Regions from separate parts of the Janthinobacterium sp. PSPC1-1 genome, predicted to be linked through region 1. Evidence: predicted binding sites of a transcription regulator. Region 1 holds the regulator's gene; each other region holds the start of a gene.
What was found. The regulator sigma-54, encoded in region 1, starts transcription at its own class of promoters, with help from an activator protein. The targets are predictions, from matches to a motif close to TGGCANGNAANCTGCTTT.

Region 1 (7,219 bases):
GTATACTGTTGAGAATTGGCGTTACAGGCCGCAGAAACAGGCCTATAATTCGGCTCGCAAGCCCTCTGCGCATTGCACCATTTCATTGAGTGTCATGACTAATCTTAGCAAAATACTATCCCTCGAAAACGTCCTGCTGGACCTGGAAGTGTCCAGTAAAAAGCGCGCCTTCGAGCAGGCCGGCCTGATCTTCGAAAACAATTACGGCATCGCCCGCTCTACCGTTTCGGACAATCTGTTTGCCCGCGAACGCTTGGGCTCGACAGGCCTGGGCCATGGCGTGGCCGTACCGCATGGCAGGGTCAAGGGCAGCAAGACCCTGAAAGCCCCGCTGGGCGCCTTCGTGCGTCTGGCCGAGCCGATTCCGTTCGAGTCGCCCGATGGCAAGCCCGTCAATCTGCTGTTTTTCCTGCTGATTCCCGATCATGTCACCCAGCAACATCTGGAAATCCTGTCGGAAATCGCCGAAATGTTTTCCGACGATGCCTTCCGCACGGCGCTGGCCACGGATCCGGAACCGAAATCCGTGCATTCGCGCATCGTCAATTGGCAACCCAGTCTGCAAGCGACGGGTTAAACTTCAGGTATTCCTCCACTCCTGAAGAAGACTGCCATGTTGCAAACGCCGCTGACGATACAACGCCTGTACGACGATAATCGTGAAAGTCTGCAACTGGGCTGGTTCGCCGGATTTCCCGGCGGCGAGCGCCTGATCTCGGGCGACGTCTCGTCGGCCGCCGACCAGGTAGGCCACTTGAACCTGATCCATCCGGGCCGCATCCAGGTCTTCGGCCACCAGGAAATCAATTATTATCAGCGCCTGAAGGTCAACACGCGCACCCATGTGATCGGTGAACTGATCGCCGGCGGCCCACCCGCGCTGATCATCGCGCAAGGGCTGGAAACGCCGCCCGATATCCTCGCCATCTGCGACGAGCAAAACATTCCCCTGTTCTCGACCCCGCTGCCGGCCGCGCAAGTGATCGACTTCCTGCGCGTCTACCTGTCCAAAAAGTTGGCGCAACGCATCATCATGCATGGCGTGTTCATGGACGTGCTGGGCGTGGGCGTGCTGATCACGGGCGATTCGGGTCTGGGCAAGAGCGAGCTGGGGCTGGAACTGATTTCGCGCAGCCACGGCCTGGTGGCCGACGACGCCGTGGAATTCTCGCGCATCGCGCCCAACATGATCGAAGGCCGCTGCCCGCCCCTGCTGCAAAACCTGCTGGAAGTGCGGGGCCTGGGCTTGCTCGATATCAAGGCCATCTTTGGCGAAACGGCCGTGCGCCGCAAGATGCGTTTGAAACTGATCGTGCACCTGGTGCGCCGCAACGCGCTGGAAGAGGAAGTCGAACGCCTGCCCTTCCTGTTCCCCACGGAAGACGTGCTCGGCTTGCCCGTGCGCAAGGTCGTCATCCCCGTCGCTGCCGGCCGCAACATCGCCGTGCTGCTGGAAGCGGCCGTGCGCAATACGATTCTGCAGCTGCGCGGCATCGATACCTTGCAGGAGTTCATGGAGCGGCAACGACTCGCCATGAGTGGCGATTAACAGCGTAGGTCGGATTAGCGGGGCAAAGCCCCGCGTAATCCGACAACATTGTTAGCGGGTGTCGGCAGGAGCCCTCGCTTGCAAGCGAGGACCGTTACGCAGGCACGCAGCCATGCTGCGTGAATTCCCTGCTGCACCGCTTTGCGCTAAGCCGACCTACGAAATACACATATGAAATTGCAATCATTTGTAAAGATCATTGCCTTGGGAGCACAGTGCCGATCTTTATTGTATGATCGGCGTATGCATATCGTCCTTATCACCGGAATATCCGGCTCCGGTAAATCCGTCGCGCTCAATGTGCTGGAAGATACCGGCTACTATTGTGTCGACAACCTGCCGCCGGCCTTGCTGCCCAGCCTGGTGCAAACCTTGCTCGACGAAGGCACACCGCAACTGGCCGTCGCCGTCGATGCGCGCAGCGCCGAGTCGCTGTCCAGCCTGCCGCACAATGTGGCCCTGCTGCGCGACCAGGGGCACGACGTCAAGGTGATGTTCCTCACGGCCACCACGCATTCGCTGGTGGCGCGCTTCTCGGAAACGCGGCGCAGCCATCCGCTGTCGCACGAATTGCGTCCGAACCAGAACCCCGCCAGCCGCCGCACCCTGATCGAATGCATCTCGGAAGAACGCGAGCGCCTGTCGACCATCGAACAGCTGGGCCATGTGATCGATACTTCGGAACTGAGCGCCAATAAATTGCGCGCCTGGATCAAGGATATCGTCGCCTCCGAACGCGCGCCGCTGACCCTGTTCTTCGAATCGTTCGCCTTCAAACTGGGCGTGCCGCTGGACGCCGATTTCGTCTTCGATGTGCGGGCCTTGCCGAATCCCTATTACGACCTCGCGCTGCGTCCGCTCGACGGACGCGATGCGCCCGTGATCGCCTTCCTCGACGCGCAGCCGAGCGCGCTGGAACTGCTGGCCGACATCCGCGCCTTCATCGAGAAATGGTTGCCGTCATTCAAATCGGACAACCGCAGCTACCTGACGGTGGCGCTCGGTTGCACGGGCGGCCAGCACCGCTCCGTGTACATGGCGGAACGGCTGGCGCAATACTTCGGCCCCAACGAAAGAGTCGTGCTGCGCCACCGCGAGCGCGCTTAATCAGTCGAGGTGGCGCAGCGGATGCGCCGTGGCCGGCCAGACGGGCACAAAGAAACGCGCCACCATGGCCGCATCGACCTCGTCCAGGCTGGCGGGGTTCCAGCGTGGCGCATTGTCCTTGTCGACCACCAGCGCGCGCACGCCTTCCAGCACTTCGCCATGCGCGAAATTGTGGCGCACCACGCTGCGCTCCAGGCGCAGGCAGTCGGCCACACCCAGGTGAGCACCGCGCTGCAGCAATTCCAGGGTCACCGACATCATCAGCGGCGAACGCAAACGCATGGCCGCCAGGGCCTTGCCTGCGAACGCGCTGTCGTCCTGCGCCAGCGACGCCATGATGGCCGCCACGGAAGGGGCGCCGAAATGGCGGTCCAGCGCCGCGCGCGCCGTGGCCAAAGGAGAAGCCCCCGCCTCGGCCTGGAACGGTGCCGCCAGCGCCTTGATGGCCACCGGCAAGGCCTCGCCCGGCGTCGATTCGAACAGGGCCAGCAGCGCCCCCATCTGCGCCTCGGGCAGGTAGACATCGGCCAGCCCCGTGTACAGGGCATCGGCCGCGTTGATCGTCAAGCCCGTCAAGCCCAGGTACAGGCCCAGCTGGCCAGCCAGGCGGGACAGAAAATAACTGCCGCCCACGTCCGGGAACAAGCCGATATTGACTTCCGGCATGGCCATGCGCGTGCGGCCCGTGACGATGCGCAAGCGATTGCCGGGCCCGGCTTGTGCCACGCCCATGCCGCCACCCATGACCACGCCATCCATCACGGCGATATAAGGTTTCGGGTAAAAATGAATGACATGATTTAAGGCGTATTCTTCCGTAAAGAAATCTTCCAGCAATGCACTGCCGCCTTGCGGCGTAGCCAGGCCCGCATCGTAAAAGAAACGGATATCGCCACCGGCGCACAGGGCTTTTTCGCTGCTGGAACGGATCACGACGGCGTCCACCTGCGGATCGTCGCGCCAGGCCAGCAAGACGGCACTCAGGGCGCGCACCATCTCCAGCGACAGGGAATTGAAGGCTTTCGGACGGTCGAGCACGATGTGCCCGGTGCGGTTGCGGATGGAGGTCTGGACGAAGTCGCTCATGGCAGGCAGGAAAGAAGTGAAAGTGCCAACATTTTAGCGCCTGCGCGGGGAAGATTGCGTTCAAAAGGTCCGGGCGCAAAAAAGGGCGCAATGTGCGCCCTTAGTTGATCACAACTGCTGGAAGCGGGTGGCCTTAAACGGCGACGACGGCGTCTTCCTCGGAGTTGTCTGGCAGATGCTTGATCGCCTCTTTACCGTGCCCTTGCACTTTGGTTTTGTACTTCATCACTTGCCTGTCCAGCTTGTCGATCAGGATATCGATTGCGGCATACAGGTCGTGCGCCAGGCTTTCCACATAGACTGTTTTGCCACTCAGACGCAGGTTGACTTCGGCCTTTTGACGTTTTTCTTTCTCTTTGAGGTTATCCACGGTCAGAATCACGGCGATATCGATAACTTGATCGAAATGACGTTTCACGCGCTCCAGCTTCGTTTGTACGTATTCACGGATGGCTGGTGTCACTTCGAGATGATGTCCGCTGATGGTGAGATTCATACACACTCCTAAAGATGATCGGGTTCGTGCGGTCCATCCTATCCGGCCCGCAGAGGAACCGAAAAAAACTTACAAACACTTACGCAGGCTCACTGGCGGAATTTTCAACGCTTCCCGGTATTTGGCAACAGTACGTCGCGCAATCACCATGCCTTGTTCCCCCAGCATGTCCGCAATCTTACTGTCGGATAAAGGATTTTTAGGGTCTTCTGCTCCTGTCAGTTGCACGATCAATGCCCGTATCGCCGTCGATGATGCTTCGCCCCCCGCTTCGGTGGCGACGTGGCTACCAAAGAAATATTTCAACTCAAACATGCCATGCGGGGTCAGCATGTACTTTTGGGTTGTTACCCGCGAGATAGTACTCTCGTGTAAACCCAGTGTATCAGCTATTTCACGGAGCACAAGGGGGCGCATGGCAACGGCCCCATGCGAGAAAAAGTTCTTTTGTCTTTCTACTATCGCCTGCGCCACACGCAAGATCGTGTCGAAACGCTGGCGCATATTCTTGATCAGCCACTTGGCTTCCTGCAATTGCGCGCCCATGGCGCCCTCGCCCTTGCCCTGCTTGAGCAAGTTGGCGTACATGGCGTTGACGCGCAGGCGCGGCATGACGTCGTTGTTCAGGGTGACTTGCCAGCCATTGCGCGCGCGCTTGACGACGACGTCGGGCACCACGTAATCGGACACATCCGAGGCGAACACGGCGCCCGGATGCGGATTGCACTGGCGAATCACCGTCTGCGCTTCACGCAAGTCTTCTTCGTCGCAATCGAGGGCTTTTTTCAGCTTGTTGAAATCGCGCTGGGCAAACCAGGCCAGGTGCTTTTCCACGATGACGAGGGCCATGCGCCGCGTTACCATGGCGACGTGCGGCAAGCGCTTGATTTGCAGCGCCAGGCATTCGGACGCGTTGCGCGCACCCACACCGGGCGGATCGAAACTTTGCAGCAGGGACAAGGCCGTGCGCATCTCGTCGGCATCGATTTCCAGCTCTTCCGGCAAGCGCGCCAGGATGTCGTCGAGCGACTCTTCCAGGTAGCCATTGTCGTCGAGCGCGTCGATGATCAGCTCGACCAGCGCGCGGTCGCGCAACTCGAGCACCGTCACGCGCATCTGCTCCATCAGGTGCTCGCGCAGGGTGCAGTGGTGGGCCTCCAATTGCGGACGCGAATCTTCGTCGTCGGGCGCCTTGCCCCGGCTCGCCTCGCTCCAGTCGCTGTCGCCGCCATCCGCGGCGGCCGGGCTGTCGCCCGCTTCGCCGTCAAAGGTTTCCGCTTCGGCTGGCGCCGCGGGTGCATCCTGGCCTGGCGGCTGGGGCGGTGCTTCGGCCGGCGCGGCCGTGGAACTCAGGGCCCCGTCGGACAGCAGGCGCAGCGAATGGTCGAGCGGATCGTCGAGGCGCTCGAGCAAGGGATTGTCCGTCAGCAGTTGCTCTAGTTCCTGGTGCAATTCCAGGGTAGACAATTGCAACAGGCGTATCGATTGCTGCAACTGCGGCGTCAGTGCCAGGTGCTGCGAAGTGCGCAGCTGCAATGATTGTTTCATTGGCTCACATGCGGAAGTGTTCGCCCAGATAGACCCGGCGTACCGACTCGTTCGCGATGATGTCGTCGGGGCGTCCCGACGCCAGCACCGAGCCCTGGTTGATGATGTAGGCACGGTCGCAGATACCCAGCGTCTCGCGCACATTATGGTCGGTGATCAGCACGCCGATATTGCGCTCCTTCAAGAAGCGCACGATACGCTGGATCTCGATCACGGCGATGGGGTCGACACCGGCAAACGGTTCGTCGAGCAGCACGAAACGCGGGTCGGTGGCCAGCGCGCGGGCGATTTCCACACGGCGGCGCTCGCCGCCCGACAGGGACAGCGCCTGATTCTCGCGCAACTTTTCAATTTGCAAGTCGGCCAGCAATTTATCCAGGCGCTCCTCGATCTCGGCCTTCTTCAAAGGACGGCCTTCGACGGTCTGGATTTCCAGCACGGCGCGGATATTGTCTTCCACCGTCAGCTTGCGGAAGACGGACGCTTCCTGCGGCAGATACGACAGGCCCATCTGCGCGCGGCGGTGGATCGGCAGGCGGGAAATATCCACGCCGCTGATATCGATGGTGCCGCCATCGGACGGCACCAGACCGACGATCATGTAGAACGAGGTGGTCTTGCCGGCGCCGTTCGGGCCCAGCAAACCCACCACTTCGCCGCATTCGACTTGCAGCGAGACATCATGCACGACTTGCCGCTTGCCATAGGTTTTTTGCAGCCCGCGAACGATCAGGGTGCTGCCGCAACGAGTATTGTCCATTATTTCTTTCCTGGCGCGGGCGTGGCCGGTGCCTTGGGCTTCGGCTGGATCACCATGCGCACGCTGCCACCGTCCGGGGTGCTGGTGCCGCTGTTGGAATTTTCCATCGCAAATTCTTCCTTGCGGCTGTCATACGAGATGAAGGCGCCATTGGCCACGTCGGTCACTTTCGTGCCTTCCAGGCGCGTCAGCTTGGCCCTGGAAAACAGTTTCACCACTTCCGTCTTGTTGTCGTATTCCACGCGCTCCGCTTCGCCTTCGACCCACAGGTCGCCCGCGCCATCGCGCTTCTGGCGGAAGGTGGCCAGCTTGCCGGGATCGGCCCAGAAGGTAATGAACTGGTAGCCTTGCGGATCTTCCGTGATCAGGGCCCGGCCTGCCTTCATGGTCAGGGTGCCCTTGACCAGCACGACGTCGCCCGTCAGGGTGCGAATCTGCTTGACGTCATCAACATGGCCGCTGCGTGCCGTGATGACGGCTTCCTTCTCGGAATCGGCCTTCTCGGCATGCGCCACGCCCATCATGGCCAGAGAAAATACGGTCAACAGCAAGATATTCTTCATAGTATGGTTTCCTTGTTTCATTCTGTCATTTTGCCGCCGCGGCCGGGCGCGGTTTCGGCGGGAGGACCATGCGCAGCGCATTCTGCACTTCCACCACGCCGGTGGCGTTA
Region 2 (7,219 bases), on a different contig from region 1:
GGCGCTGGGGTCCGTTTCCAGCAGATTGCTTTTCAGGCGCTTCTGCATGTCGAGCCAGGTGGCGTTCTGGATTTCCCACACTTCCGTCGTCAACGTGCCCCGCACGGCGCGGGCATTTTCGCGCGCGCCCGTCAGGCAGGCGAGGATGGACGACGGGTTGTTCGGGTCGCGCACCATGAAGTCGAGCACGTCGCGTGTGTGGAAACGGCCATATTTGTGGTCATACGCGCTTTGCAGCTCGGAAATGCCCAGGGTGGCGCGCCAGCCTTGCTCGGCGTCCTGCTCGGACTGGGGCAGCATGGACGTTTGCATGTTGACGTCGAGCATGCGCGCCGTGTTTTCCGCCCGCTCCGTGTAGCGGGCCATCCAGAACAAATGATCGGCGGTGCGGCTCAGCATGTTTTCTCTCCTGCAAAAGCGGATGTCTCTTCCAGTACCCAGGTATCCTTGGTGCCGCCCCCTTGCGAGGAGTTGACCACCAGCGAGCCTTCGCCCAGCGCCACGCGGGTCAGGCCGCCCGGCACCATGGAAATCGTCTTGCCGGACAGCACAAACGGGCGCAAATCGATGTGGCGCGGCGCGATGCCGGCATCCACATACGTGGGGCAGGCGGACAGGGCGAGGGTCGGCTGGGCGATGTAGCCGCCCGGATTGGCCAGCAGGCGCTGGCGGAAGTCCTCGATCTGCGCGGTGCTTGAGGCCGGCCCCACCAGCATGCCGTAGCCGCCCGCGCCATGCACTTCCTTGACGACGAGTTTTGCCAGGTTCGCCAGCACGTAGGACAGGTCGGCGCTCTTGCGGCACTGGTAGGTGGGCACGTTGTTGAGGATCGGCTCTTGCGACAGGTAGAATTTGATCATGTCGGGCACGAAGGGGTAAATCGACTTGTCGTCGGCCACGCCCGTGCCGATGGCGTTCGCCAGGGTGACTCTGCCGGCGCGGTACACGGACAGCAGGCCCGGCACGCCCAGCGAGGAGTCCGAGCGGAAGGCCAGCGGATCGAGGAAATCGTCGTCGACGCGGCGATAAATCACGTCGACGCGCTTGGGCCCACGCGTGGTGCGCATGTAGACGGAGTTGTCGTTGACAAACAGATCCTTGCCTTCGACCAGTTCCACGCCCATTTGCTGGGCCAGGAACGCGTGCTCGAAGTAGGCGGAGTTGTACATGCCCGGCGTCATGACGACGACCGTCGGGTCGTCCACGCCCATCGGGGCGACGGAGCGCAGGTTGTCGAGCAGCATGTCCGGGTAATGGTCGACGGGGGCGATGCGGTTGCGCGCGAACAATTCCGGGAACAGCCGCATCATCATCTTGCGGTCTTCCAGCATGTAGGACACGCCGGACGGCACCCTTAAGTTATCTTCCAGCACATAGAACTCGCCCTGGCCCGCGCGCACGATGTCAACACCCGCGATGTGGGCGTAAATGTCGGAGGCGACGGCAATGCCCTGCATTTCAGGGCGGTACTGGGCATTCTTGTAGATTTGCTCGGCGGGAATGATGCCCGCCTTGATGATGTTTTGCTCATGATAAATATCATGGAGGAACATGTTCAAGGCTTGCACGCGCTGCACCAGGCCCGTTTGCATCTGCGCCCATTCGGCAGCGGGGATGATGCGCGGGATGGTGTCGAACGGTATCAGGCGCTCCGTGCCGGCATCGTCGCCATACACGGCGAACGTGATGCCGACGCGGCGGAACGTCAGGTCGGCTTCGGCCCGCTTGCGGGCGATGGTCTCGGGGGATTGCTGCGCCAGCCAGTTGTCAAATTCACGATAGTGTTCACGTACCTTGCTGTCCGTACCCACCTCATCCGCAGTCATTTCATTGAAAAAATTTGCCATGTTGTGATTTCCCTTGAGCCGTGTCTATGTATAGCTCAGCAGGAAGCGTGCCAGCGGGGCGGCCGCAGGAAGGTGTGAATATGACCACTTTTGTGGCATTGCACCATCTTTTGCACCCGTTTGGTGCGTCAGGTATCACTCTTGGGGCCGTCGGCGGGCTGGACGAACGGACGGCAATCGACGGGCACGTCGAAGATGAAGCTGGTGCCCGTTTCGGGTGCGCTGTCGACGGCGATGCTGCCGCCGTGGCTTTCGGCTACATTTTGCACGAAGGGCAGGCCGATGCCCCAGCCCGGCGCGGGGCTGTCGTTTTCGCGGCGCAAGTAGTCGAAGATGCGTTCGGCTTGTTCCGGCGCGATGGCGTGGCCACCATTGTGGACGGTGAGCATCAGGCGCTCGTGGACCGCTTCCACGTGCACATTGACGGGCGCATCGTCGCCGTACTTGAGGGCATTGCTCAGCAGGTTTTCCAGCGCGCGCCGCAGCGAGTTCTCGCACCACCAACCGGTGACGGATTGTCCGCTGACCTGGCATTTGCCGGGCCGCTGCAGGTTGACCTGGCCGGCCACGGCGTGCACCAGCGGCAGCACGTCGAACTGGCTCAGCGCCAGAGGCAGCCGCTGGCCCCGGTGGTAGCTGAGGCTATCGAGCAATTCCTCGATCATGCTGTCGAGCCGTTTGCTGTGCTCGGCAATTTTGTGCGCCAGCAAGACCACCCGTTCCGGGTCCGCCTGCCGCAGCAGCAACTGGGCGCTGGTGCTGATGACGGCCAGGGGATTGCGCATGTCGTGCGACAGGCCGGCCGCGATGCGGCGCCGGAACCCTTCGTGCATGTTGGTAAATTCGCGTATCGATTCGCGGATGCCCACATCGATCGATGCGTTGATCACTTGCCAATCCTTGCCGCGCAGGGTGATACCCGACGCATGCGCGGTAGCGGCAAAGCAATCGCGGAAGATCTGGTATTCCTGGATCACCTGTTCCGGCCCGTAATTGGTCATACGCGCCCGTTCATTGCCATGCACGGCGGGCACGTTGCTGTTGCTGGTGGCGTTTTCGCGCGGATGGCCCGGCGTGAGCGCTTCGGCCAGGTTGTCGAAAAAGGCGGGCAAGGTATTGATGAGTATGGGCGTGAGCAACTGGTCGGCGCCGCGCACGCTGGCGCGCACGCGCTGCTCCCAGGCGCTGAGGACGGCATCACGCATGGCGAAGAGGCGCTGCGCGCGCTGCAGTGGATGGCGTGCGCTGGCCTGGCGATCCGCCGGATGATCCGTGCCAATATTCACCTGAACTCCCTGACAGGAATGGCTATGCTTCGAATAGTATGCGCCTAATCCGCCGCCAGGGAAACGCCTTGTTGTTCAGTATTGGCTAGCCGCAGGGCCGCATGCAGGCGGGAAAGCGAGGCTGACCAGTCGGCCAGCGAAAAGTTCTGTGGATCATCATGACCGTTCACAAAGCCCGTGTCGAGCACGGCGTGGAAGGCAGGGATCAGCCACGTACCCTTGCGCACGCTGGCGGCGATGTACAGCAGGGCCAGCCGGTCGTATTGCTCGGCCGTAAAACCGGGATCGGGCGCCAGCCCGTCGTTGCCCTTGCCGCCACCGGGCACGGAATGGCGCGGCTGCACCAGTTCTACGTGCAGGAACAGGCCCGTCAGCGACGGCTTGTCCTTTTCCAGCTTGCTGGCATAGCCGGGCGTGCCAAAGTCGCGCACGGCCAAGGAATCGCCGAGTCGGTTCACGTAGACATGGCCTTTCGGCCCGCCGCCCAGCGCCGGATTGCGCAAGCTGAAGTCGTTGAAGTCCCAGCTGGCGTCGTTGATGTGGTCGGGAATGGTTTCTAACAAGAAATTCGGGTAGCTGGTGTCGTGGATGACGAAAAAGCGGGCCATGGGCGCCGCCAGCCGGCCCACGGCGCGCGACAACGGGGCATCGACGGCGCCACCCACGTCCGCTTCGGCTATGCCTTGCCCGGCCAGCCAGGCGCGCAGGCGGGCCGGGGCGATGCCGGTGCGCTGGCCGATGCGGGCATCGAGAAAGTCCGGCAGCGGCGCGCTGTCGCCCAGGCGCGCATACAGTTTCACAGGGCGCAGCAAACACGTGGCTTGCGCCCGCGCATCGCCCTTGAAGCCGCTCTTCCAGGCGGCATACGGGCAGGCGGTTTGCTTTTGGGCAGCGACCGGCAGGGATAGGCACAGCAAGAGCAGCAGGGCAGGGAGTCGTTTCATGCGGGCATTGTCGCCGAATCGCGCGCCCGGGCACAGGCGCGCACGCGAAAAAAAAGCTGCCCGGGGGCAGCTTTGGCGCAGGAGGGCGGAGCTTGCTTTAGAACGCCACGCTGCCCGACACGACAACGGTGCGCGGCGCCGCCAGCACCAAGGAGCCGATGTTGAAGGACGAAACAGCCGACGACCAGTAGTTGCGGTCCGTCACGTTGTCCACGCGGGCGCGCAAGGTCACGTCATGGCCCGCCACTTGCGTCAGGTAGCGCGCGCCGATGTCGAGGCGGGTCCACGATGGCAGTTGCTTGTTGTTGGCCAGGTCCGCATATTGCGTCGAGGTATAGATGCTGCGGGCGTTCAGGCTCAAGCCTGGCGCGCCGGGCACGTCCCATTCACCGCCCACGCTCACCTGTGTTTCCGGCGCGCCGATGGGGCGCTTGCCATTGTTGGCGGCCACGTCGGTCTTGCTTTGCTGCGCATCGAGCCACGTCAAGCCGCCCAGCAGGCGCACGCCCTGCATCGGCGTGCCGAAAATCGACAACTCCAGGCCTCGGTTGCGCTGCTCGCCAGCCAGTTCGGCGCGCTTGCCGACCACGGCCAGCAAGGGCTTGGCCGTGGTGAACAGGGCGGCGCTCATGCCCAGCTTGCCACCGTCATACTTGACGCCGATTTCCTTTTGCTTTGATTTGTACGGCGCAAACACCTCACCCATGTTCTCGACATTGAAGCGCTGGCCGTTTTCCACATACGTTCCCGTGGCCGCCGGTCCATTGACCAGCGCCTCGATGTAGTTGGCGTACAGCGACACGTTCTTGCTGGTTTTGAAGACGATGCCTGCCACGGGCGTCGTGGCGCTCTCGTCATAGGCCTTGCCTTGCAGCACCGAGGTGTTGTAGTCGTAACCGGCATCCTTGATCTGCTGGCGGCGCAGGCCCACGGTCAGCAGCAGCTTGTCGTCGAGGAAGGCCATGGTGTCGGCCAGGGCATAGCTGCTGAGGATGGTTTTCTGGGTGATGCGCGGGTCGCTCATGATGCCGTCCGTATAGGGGGTTGCCGGCGCGGCGACATTGACGGGCGCGTAAATATTGGTGGCAAACGCGTCGCCGATGGCATACGCATTCTTCGCTTCATTCCAGTGCCCGGACCAGCTGGCCACCAGCGTGTGCTTGACGGCGCCCGTGACGAGCTTGCCGCGAATGCCCACTTCGCCCGTGCGGATTTCCTGCTTGCGCGCATTGTCGAAGCGCGACACCGTGGCGTCGCCGTTGATCGAGGTCAATGACGGTTCGGCCAGGCTATTGGCTTCCTTGGTCGAACGGCTGCCGAACGCGGCCCAGGCTACCACATCCTTGGCGAGGTCCACTTCGGCGCGCGCCGTGCCGAACACATCGTGTTCCTTGGAATAGCTCCAGGGCTGGGCGAAGTTCTTAGCCGCGCCGGGCGCGCCAGGCAGCATGGCCACGCTGCCAATGCCGACGGATGGGCGGGGAGACGTCAGGTTGAAATTCTGGTAGCCCGCGTCGGCCGACAGGCGATAGTTGCGGCCGCGGTAGTCGAGACCGACGGAGAACATGCCCACGTCGTGGTCTTCGCGCTGGATGCCGGTCTCGCCCTGGCGCTTGGCGGCGTTGACGCGCACGCCAAATTCCTGCTTGTCGCCGAAGCGGCGCGCCACGTCGATGGCAGCATAGGCGTGGCCGCCCGATTCCACGCCCACCGTCAATTCCGTCAGCGGCGCATTGCCGGCGCGCTTGGGCATCAGATTGATGGCGCCACCGATGCCGCTGCCGCCCGGCGCGGCGCCGTTCAGGAAGGCGCTGGCGCCACGGAACACTTCCACGCGCTCGAGCAGTTCCGGCGATACGTATTGGCGTGGCAAGACGCCGTACAGGCCGTTGTACGCCACGTCATCGGAATCGAGAGCGAAGCCGCGGATCACATATACTTCCTGGAAATTGCCATAGCCGCGCGACATGCGCACGGCCGGATCGCTCTGCAGCAAGTCGCCCACGCTGCGCGCTTGTTGGTCGGCAATAAATTGCTGCGTGTAACTGGTGCTGCCGAATGGCGAGTCCATCATGTCCACGGCGCCGAGTATGCCCATGCGTCCGCCGCGCGCCACCTGGCCACCCGCATACGCTTTCGACAAGCCTTCTGCCGACGCATCGGCCGAGGCGTTGACGAGCACCGTGGGCATGGTTTGCGCGTCGCCGGCCGGCGTGGTCTGGGCATGGGCGGCGCTGCTGGCCAGCAGGAAGGCGGCCAGGGCGAACGGGGTAGGGACGAGGCGGAAGGTGCGCATGGAGTTATCTGGATATTAATGAGAATGATTATCATTATATTCCAGCGCGCCGCGGTGCGTGGGAAAGTGTGAGAATGTTGAAAGAAAGTCGCCATTCGTACAACACACGGCGAGCCAAGGCACTGGAATCTGCCGGAAAAAGGCGCGCCAGACGATACCTTGTGGATTTATCAATGCTTGTCGCACCATTTCGCTAGAATGAGTGATCGCGCCCGGCGCCCACAGGAAACCGCATGCCATTGCACCGCCATCTACCCGCCTCCATGCGCCTGCAGGGGGGCTTGAGCTTGAGAAGCGCGGCCGTCGCGCTGATCCTGGCCATGCACGCGCTGGGCCTGTACTTCCTGTTGCTGCCAGCGCGGCAGCTCAAGCAATACACGGAAGTGGCCTTCATGACCCTGCTGCCGTCCCGGCCGCCGCAGACGCCGCCGATGGCCTTGCCGTTGCCCATGCCGCTTCCATTGCCGCGCGCGCGGGCCAGTATGCCGCCTGTCATCCTTGCGCCACCGGCCGTGGCTGCGGAAGCCATCACGGCTCCCGCCGAGGATTTCCCCGCCGCGCCCGCCACGGCGCCATCCACAGCGGACCTGCGCACGCGCGCCCGGCTGGCGGCGGGGGCCGCCGACAAGGCCCTGCGTGGCGAACTGAAACAAGACAAGCCTTGGCTGGCCGCAGCCGACCTGAAGAGCGAAAGCAGCTTCCAGAAACTGGTCGCCTCCGCCTGGCGCGGCGGCCCCGTCATCCGCGTGGAGGAATACCTGACGGCCGATGGCCGGCCCGCCACGCGCGTCGTCAGCGCCGTCGGCGCCACCTGCTATGGCCTGGATGCGAACCCGGGCGCGGGCG
Region 3 (7,219 bases), on a different contig from region 1:
CGCGGCGCTGATGCCGGACGACGTGCCGGCGGCCAAGGAGGCCCTGCGCGCCGCGCTGGGCGCCGGCCAGGCGTTCACGCACGAGTACCGCATCCTGTGGCCCGATGGCGCCATCCGCTACATCAAGGCCGACGCCGTGATCTTCCGCGACGGGCGGGGCTTGCCCATGCGCCTGGTGGGCTCCAACTACGATATCACGGCGCACCGCGAGGCCGAACTGGAACTGCTGCGCCACCGCCACCACCTGGAAGAACTGGTGGCCGAGCGCACGAGCGCCCTGTCGGTAGCCGTCAGCCAGGCGCAGGCGGCGAACCGCGCCAAGAGTACCTTCCTGGCAAACATGAGCCATGAACTGCGCACGCCCTTGAATTCCGTGATCGGCTTTTCGCGCCTGATGGCCGCCTCGCCCAACATGCAGGACGATGAAAAGCGCAACCTGGCCATCATCCACCGCTCCGGCAATCATTTGCTCGCCCTGATCAATGAAATCCTCGAACTGTCGAAGGGCGAGGCGGGGCGCTTGCAGGCGCAGGCGACTGTGGTGGCGCTGGCGCCCCTGTTGCAGGAAGTGATGGACATGCTGGGCATGCGCGCCGAGCAGCAGGGGCTGGCCCTGCGCCTCGATTGCGCGGACCTGCCGGCGGCGGTGCTGCTCGATGCGACGCGCTTGCGCCAGGTGCTGTTGAACCTGATGTCGAATGCCGTCAAGTTCGCCGGCAGCGGCGAGGTTACCTTGCGCGTGCGCGGCGAGCGGCTTGATGACGCCACGTGGCGCCTGTCGTTCGCCGTCAGCGACACGGGCATCGGCATCGCCCTGGAAGACCAGCAGCGCATTTTTGAGCCCTTCGTGCAGGCCGACAGCGCGGGGCCGAAGGATGGCACGGGCCTGGGCCTGGCCATCTCGCGCGAATTGGTGCAGTTGATGAAAGGCGAACTGACGCTGGAGTCCATGCCGGGGCAGGGCGCCACCTTCCGTTTCAGCATACCCGCGCAGGCGGCGCAGGCGCCAGTGCAGGCTCCCGCGCCGCCGGCCATGCCGGCGCAGGCGGCAGTGCTGCCGGCACTGCAGGCGCAAGACTTGCTGTTGCTGGCCGGAGCAGAGCGCGCCGCCTTGCTGGTGGCGCTGCGCGAATTGAATCTGGCCAGGGTGGCGCAGCTGCTGGCGGCCCTGCCGGCGTCGGCGGCGCCGTTGCTGGCGCCGCTGCAGGCCATGCTGGAGCAGCACCAGTACCGTCAGCTATGCGTCTTGCTGGAGAGCGAGGGCGCGCTGGTGCGCGCTTGAAAAGTGTGGACTGACAACATCGGATTCGATGAAAAGACGGACTAAGTGCCGTGGATGGATGGTGCTAAATTGCAATAAAGATTATGATGATAGTACGTAGTTCATCGCAAAGAAATGTCTTGTCCAGCGTGGCAATCGAGCGCCGCGCCTCATCCAAAGCTGAGAGAACTGCTACATGCACCGCGATTTTTCGGAAGTGAATTCGAAGGGCGAAGTACTGATCGTTGAAGATACGCCGGCTTCGCTGAAGTTGTTGAGCGATTTGCTGGGCGGCGCCGGCTATGCGGTGCGTCAGGCGCCGAACGGTGAACTGGCCCTGTGGACGGCCCAGGCGCGCCCGCCGGAGCTGATTCTGCTCGACGTGCGCATGCCGGGCCTCGACGGCTTTGAAGTCTGCCGCCGCCTGAAGGAGATACCGTCCCTGCGCCAGGTGCCGGTGATCTTCCTGTCGGCCCAGTACGATACGGACGACAAGGTGCGCGGCTTTGCGCTGGGCGCCGTCGATTTCATCGCCAAGCCCTTCCAGGCCGAGGAAATCCTCGCCCGTACCGACGCGCACGTGCGCCTGGCGCGGGCGCAGCTGCAGTTGGCGCAGGAGCGCGCCAACCTGGAGCGGCGCGTGGCCGAACGCACGGCCGAACTGGAACAGGTGGCCAGCACCCTGGCGCGCGAAGTGCAGATCCGCCGCGCCAATGAGGAATTGCTGCGCCTGTCGGGCCAGGTCTTCGAAGCCACCCAGGACGCCATTTTGATCACCGATCCGGCCGGCACCATCGTCACGGCCAATCCCGCCTTTACACGCATCACCGGCTACGCGGCGCAGGAAGTGGTGGGCACGGACATCATGCGCCTGCATGCCGGACACACGGGCGAAGCGGTGTTGCAGGCCCTGCGCCAAGGCTTGCGCAGCAGCGGCTGCTGGTCGGGCGAAGTACAAACGCGGCGCAAGAGCGGCGACACCTATCCCTGTTTGCTCAGTGCGTCCACCGTGTACGGGCCCGATGGCGCCGTCGTCAACTATGTGGGCGTCTTCCTCGATATCAGCGAGCGCAAGGCCGAGCAGCACTTGATCGATTTCCTCTCTTACCACGACGCGCTGACGGGTTTGCCAAACCGCGTGCTGCTGCGCGAACGTTTCGAACAGGCGCGCGCGAACGCCCTGCGCGACAGCCAGCAAGTGGTGCTGATGTGCCTGGATCTGGACCGCTTCAAGAACATCAACGATTCGCACGGCCAGGCCGTGGGCGACAAGGCGCTGCAAGTGGTGGCGCGTTTCCTCTCCGGCTGCGTGCGCGAGGGCGACACCGTGGTACGCCAGGGCGGCGACGAATTCCAGATCCTGCTGCAGGACGATGCCCTGTTGGGCCGCACGCTGGCGCTGGCGCAAACCATTCTGGCCGGCTTGCGCGAAGAGCTCAGTGTTGGTGGCGAGCGCCTGGCGCTGACCACCAGCATCGGCATCGCCATGTGCCCGGCCGATGGCGACAGCCTCGATGACGTGCTGCGCCACGCCGACACGGCCCTGGTGCGCGCCAAGGAAATGGGGCGCGACCATTACGCCTTCTTCACGGAGCGCATGGGCAGCGATATCCGCGCCCGCCTGGCCATGCAGCAGCAGCTGCGCGGCGCCATCTGCCGCGATGAATTCGCAGTGCACTACCAGCCGCAGATGTGCTTGCGCACGGGCACCTTGCTGGGCGCGGAAGCCCTGCTGCGCTGGGAGAACCCGGTGCTGGGCAAGGTGTCGCCCGGCCTGTTCATCGCGCTGGCCGAGGAGTACGGCTTGATCACGGCCATCGGCGAATGGGTGCTGGAAAGCGTCTGCGCGCAGATCCGCGCCTGGCACGACGCAGGCCTGGGCAGCATCAAGGTGGCTGTCAACCTGTCCGGTAAACAGTTCGCGCAGGATCGCACGGTGCCTTTCGTCGAGGCCGTATTGCGTAAATACGGCATCGCGCCCGCCTGCCTCGGCATCGAGATCACGGAAAGCACGGTGATGGGCGACCCTGACAAGGCGGTGGCGGCGCTCACGCGCCTGAAGGATATCGGCGTGGGTATTTCGCTCGACGACTTCGGCACCGGCTATTCCAGCCTGGGCTACCTGAAGCGTTTTCCCATCGATGTGCTGAAGATCGACAAATCCTTCGTCGACGACGTCACCACCAGCAGCAGCGATGCGGCCATCGCCCGTTCCGTCATCTCGCTGGCACACAACCTGGACATGCGCGTCATCGCCGAAGGCGTGGAAACGCGCGAACAGGTGGACTTCCTGACGGAACACGGCTGCGACGAAATGCAGGGCTATTATTTCAGCCGGCCCCTGGCTGCCGCACCATTCACGGCCTTGCTGCGTGAGCGGCGCACCCTGGCTGTGGCCTGAGCATACACGCCGCGGTGCGGCCGCTGCACCATGCCGGTGCATTCGCAGCAGCGCGGTGCAGGATTCTCACTTTTCCATCCCCTGACGCTGGCACATATCCTGCTTAGGTAATCGCTTATTTACGCGATTGCCCCGCATGCCAGACAGTACCCATCCAGCCATGCCTTCACAGTCCAGCGCACACGGCGCCTGGCAGGCGCATTTGCGCCTGGGCTTTGCGCTGCACGATGGCGTCAGCCGCCTCGTCGAGCGCACGCATCGCGGTCCTTTGCGCGTGCAAAAGCCCCTGTACCCGGAAGGCGATGCCGTCTGCCACGCCATCATCATCCATCCGCCCGGCGGCGTGGTGGGCGGCGACCAGCTGGCCGTCGACGCCACGGTGGGCGCAGGCGCGCATGCCTTGCTGACCTCGCCGGGGGCCGCCAAGTGGTACCGCGCGAATGGCCACGTCTCGGGTCAGCACATCGTGCTGCGCGCCGGTACCGGCGCCGCCATCGAGTGGCTGCCGCAGGAAAGCATTTTCTTCGACCGGGCTTGCGTGCACCTGCGCCATGAAGTGGAACTGGCGCAGGACGCCAGCTACATCGGCTGCGACATCGTCTGCCTGGGCCGCAGCGCCTCGGGCGAAGTTTTCAACACGGGCAGCATCAGCCAGCAGGTGCAGATCCGCCGTGGCGGCAAGCTGCTGTGGTGGGAGCAGGGCGTGCTGGCGGGAGGCGGCGCCCTGATGGCCAGTCCCCTGGGGCTGGCCGGCCACACGGTATGCGCCACCCTGATCGCCGTCGGCACACCCGTTTCTCCATCAGTACTGGCGGCCGTGCGCGAGATCGCCGTGCCGGCCGGCGCCGTGTTTGGCGCCACGCACATGAAAGCGCTGGTGGTAGTGCGCCTGCTGTGCGGCGACAGCGAGGCGGCGCGCCGGATCATGCTGGCCGCCTGGCTTCTGCTGCGCCCCGCCATGCTGGGGCGCGACGCCGTCGTGCCCCGCATCTGGAACACTTGAACAGGAAAGACAAGGAAAACCATGGACCTGACTCCCCGCGAAAAAGACAAGCTGCTCATTTTTACGGCCGCGCTGCTGGCCGAACGGCGCCTGGCGCGCGGCTTGAAATTGAATTATCCGGAAGCGGTGGCCCTGATCAGCGCCGCCATCATGGAAGGCGCGCGCGATGGCAAGTCGGTGGCGCAGCTGATGTCGGACGGTAGCAAAATACTCTCGCGCGCCGACGTCATGGACGGCATCGCCGAGATGATCCCCGATATCCAGGTGGAAGCGACCTTCCCCGATGGCAGCAAGCTGGTGACCGTGCACCACCCGATACCCTAACCACACAAGCGACATTTACAGGAGCCGGTCATGACCCCAGGTGAATACAAATTGGAAGAAGGCGAAATCAGCTTGAATGCCGGGCGCGCCACGGCCACCGTGGTGGTGGCCAACCGGGGCGACCGGCCGATCCAGGTGGGCTCGCACTTTCACTTTTTTGAAGTCAATCCGGCGCTGGCCTTCGAGCGCTGGCGCGCCTACGGCATGCGCCTCAATATCACGGCCGGCACGGCCGTGCGCTTCGAACCTGGCCAGCAACGCACGGTGGAACTGGTGGCGCTGGCGGGCGAACGCAAGGTCTACGGCTTCAATGGCGCAGTGATGGGTGACCTGCAAGACACTCCACCAGGAAAGGATTGAGATGGCCAGCATTCCCCGCAGCGCGTATGCCGAAATGTTCGGCCCCACCAAGGGCGACCGCATCCGCCTGGCCGACACGGAATTGTTCATCGAGATCGAGCATGACTATGCGATCTACGGCGAAGAGGTGAAATTCGGCGGCGGCAAGGTGATCCGCGACGGCATGGGCCAGTCGCAGCGCTGCGCGGCCGAGGTGATGGATACCGTCATCACGAATGCCGTCATCCTCGACCACTGGGGCATCGTGAAAGCCGATATCGGCCTGAAAAATGGCCTGATCTTCGGCATCGGCAAGGCGGGCAACCCGGACATCCAGCCCGGCGTGACTTTGCCCATCGGCGGCGCCACGGAAATCATCGCCGGCGAGGGCCTGATCGTCACGGCCGGCGGCGTCGACACGCACATCCACTTCGTCTGTCCGCAGCAGATCGAGGAAGCGTTGATGAGCGGCGTGACCACCATGCTGGGCGGTGGCACGGGACCGGCCGTGGGCACGGCCGCCACCACCTGCACGCCGGGACCATGGCATTTGCACGCCATGCTGGCGGCCGCCGACGCCTTCCCGATGAACCTGGGCTTCATGGGAAAAGGTAACGTCAGCTTGCCGCTGCCGCTGGAAGAGCAGGTGCGCGCGGGCGCCATCGGCCTGAAACTGCACGAGGACTGGGGCAGCACGCCGGCCGCCATCGACAACTGCCTGTCCGTGGCCGACCGCATGGACGTGCAGGTGGCGCTGCACAGCGATACCCTGAATGAGGGCGGCTTTCTGGAGCACACCCTGGCCGCCTTCAAGGACCGCACCATCCACACCTTTCACACGGAAGGGGCGGGCGGCGGCCATGCGCCCGACATCATCGCCGCCGTGGGCCAGTCCAACGTCTTGCCGTCGTCGACCAACCCGACGCGGCCGTTTACCGTCAACACGCTCGACGAGCACCTGGACATGCTGATGGTGTGCCACCACCTGGACCCTGCGATTGCCGAAGACGTGGCGTTTGCCGAGTCGCGCATCCGCCGCGAAACCATCGCCGCCGAAGACATTTTGCACGATATCGGCGCCATTTCGATGATGTCGTCCGACTCGCAAGCCATGGGGCGTGTCGGTGAAGTGATCATGCGCACCTGGCAGACGGCGCACAAGATGAAGGTGCAGCGGGGGCCGCTGGCGCCCGACACGGCGCGCAGCGACAATTTCCGCGCCAAGCGCTATATCGCCAAGTACACGATCAATCCGGCCATCACGCATGGGATTTCCCATGTGGTTGGTTCCATCGAGGCGGGCAAGATCGCCGACCTCGTGCTGTGGAAGCCGGCCTTTTTCGGCGTCAAGCCATCGATGATTTTAAAGGGCGGCATGATCGCCGCCGCGCAGATGGGCGACCCGAACGCCTCGATTCCCACGCCGCAGCCCGTGCATTACCGCATGATGTTCGGCGCCTTCGGCGGCGGCCTGAAAAAGTCGTTCACCTTTGTCTCGCAGGCGGCCTACGACCTCGATATCGGGCATCAACTCAAACTGAATAAATCCGTCATCGCCGTGAAAAACATGCGCGGCTTGCGCAAGCACGACATGATCCATAACAGCGCCACGCCACACATGGAAGTGGACCCGGAAACCTACGCCGTGCGCGCCGACGGCCAGCTGCTGGTGTGCGAGGCCGCCGCCGTGCTGCCGATGGCGCAGCGCTATTTTCTATTTTAAGCAGGAGACAAGCATGCTGACTTTGCATACCAAACTGGCGGCTGACGATACTCGCGCCGCCGTTGCTCAACTGGTGCTGCCCTACGACCAGCGCGAAAAATGCCGGCTGCGCGCCGTGCTGTCGAATGGCGACGAGGTGGCCGTGTTCACCGTGCGCGGCACGGTGCT

Region 2: a site for sigma-54 is predicted at 1,883-1,900, ahead of ACP7EG_RS25385 (circularly permuted type 2 ATP-grasp protein). Genes of this name have one in related genera too.
Region 3: a site for sigma-54 is predicted at 3,751-3,768, ahead of ACP7EG_RS04655 (urease accessory protein UreD). Genes of this name have one in related genera too.

Annotation. Positions count from the first base shown of each region.
Region 1 covers NZ_JAFCWP010000002.1:588,137-595,355, reverse strand. Annotated here, with positions in the region: gene ACP7EG_RS10195 (PTS sugar transporter subunit IIA) at 95-577, shown strand; gene hprK (HPr(Ser) kinase/phosphatase) at 614-1,549, shown strand; gene rapZ (RNase adapter RapZ) at 1,793-2,656, shown strand; gene ACP7EG_RS10180 (enoyl-CoA hydratase/isomerase family protein) at 2,657-3,742, opposite strand; gene hpf (ribosome hibernation-promoting factor, HPF/YfiA family) at 3,876-4,238, opposite strand; gene ACP7EG_RS10170 (RNA polymerase factor sigma-54) at 4,308-5,786, opposite strand; gene lptB (LPS export ABC transporter ATP-binding protein) at 5,791-6,546, opposite strand; gene lptA (lipopolysaccharide transport periplasmic protein LptA) at 6,546-7,109, opposite strand; gene lptC (LPS export ABC transporter periplasmic protein LptC) at 7,135-7,219, opposite strand, start outside.
Region 2 covers NZ_JAFCWP010000011.1:34,348-41,566, reverse strand. Annotated here, with positions in the region: gene ACP7EG_RS25390 (alpha-E domain-containing protein) at 1-399, opposite strand, end outside; gene ACP7EG_RS25385 (circularly permuted type 2 ATP-grasp protein) at 393-1,847, opposite strand; gene ACP7EG_RS25380 (sensor histidine kinase) at 1,976-3,133, opposite strand; gene ACP7EG_RS25375 (hypothetical protein) at 3,178-4,077, opposite strand; gene ACP7EG_RS25370 (TonB-dependent receptor) at 4,175-6,373, opposite strand; gene ACP7EG_RS25365 (hypothetical protein) at 6,607-7,219, shown strand, end outside.
Region 3 covers NZ_JAFCWP010000001.1:1,029,458-1,036,676, forward strand. Annotated here, with positions in the region: gene ACP7EG_RS04645 (sensor histidine kinase) at 1-1,282, shown strand, start outside; gene ACP7EG_RS04650 (EAL domain-containing response regulator) at 1,458-3,662, shown strand; gene ACP7EG_RS04655 (urease accessory protein UreD) at 3,823-4,665, shown strand; gene ACP7EG_RS04660 (urease subunit gamma) at 4,687-4,989, shown strand; gene ACP7EG_RS04665 (urease subunit beta) at 5,020-5,349, shown strand; gene ureC (urease subunit alpha) at 5,351-7,051, shown strand; gene ureE (urease accessory protein UreE) at 7,065-7,219, shown strand, end outside.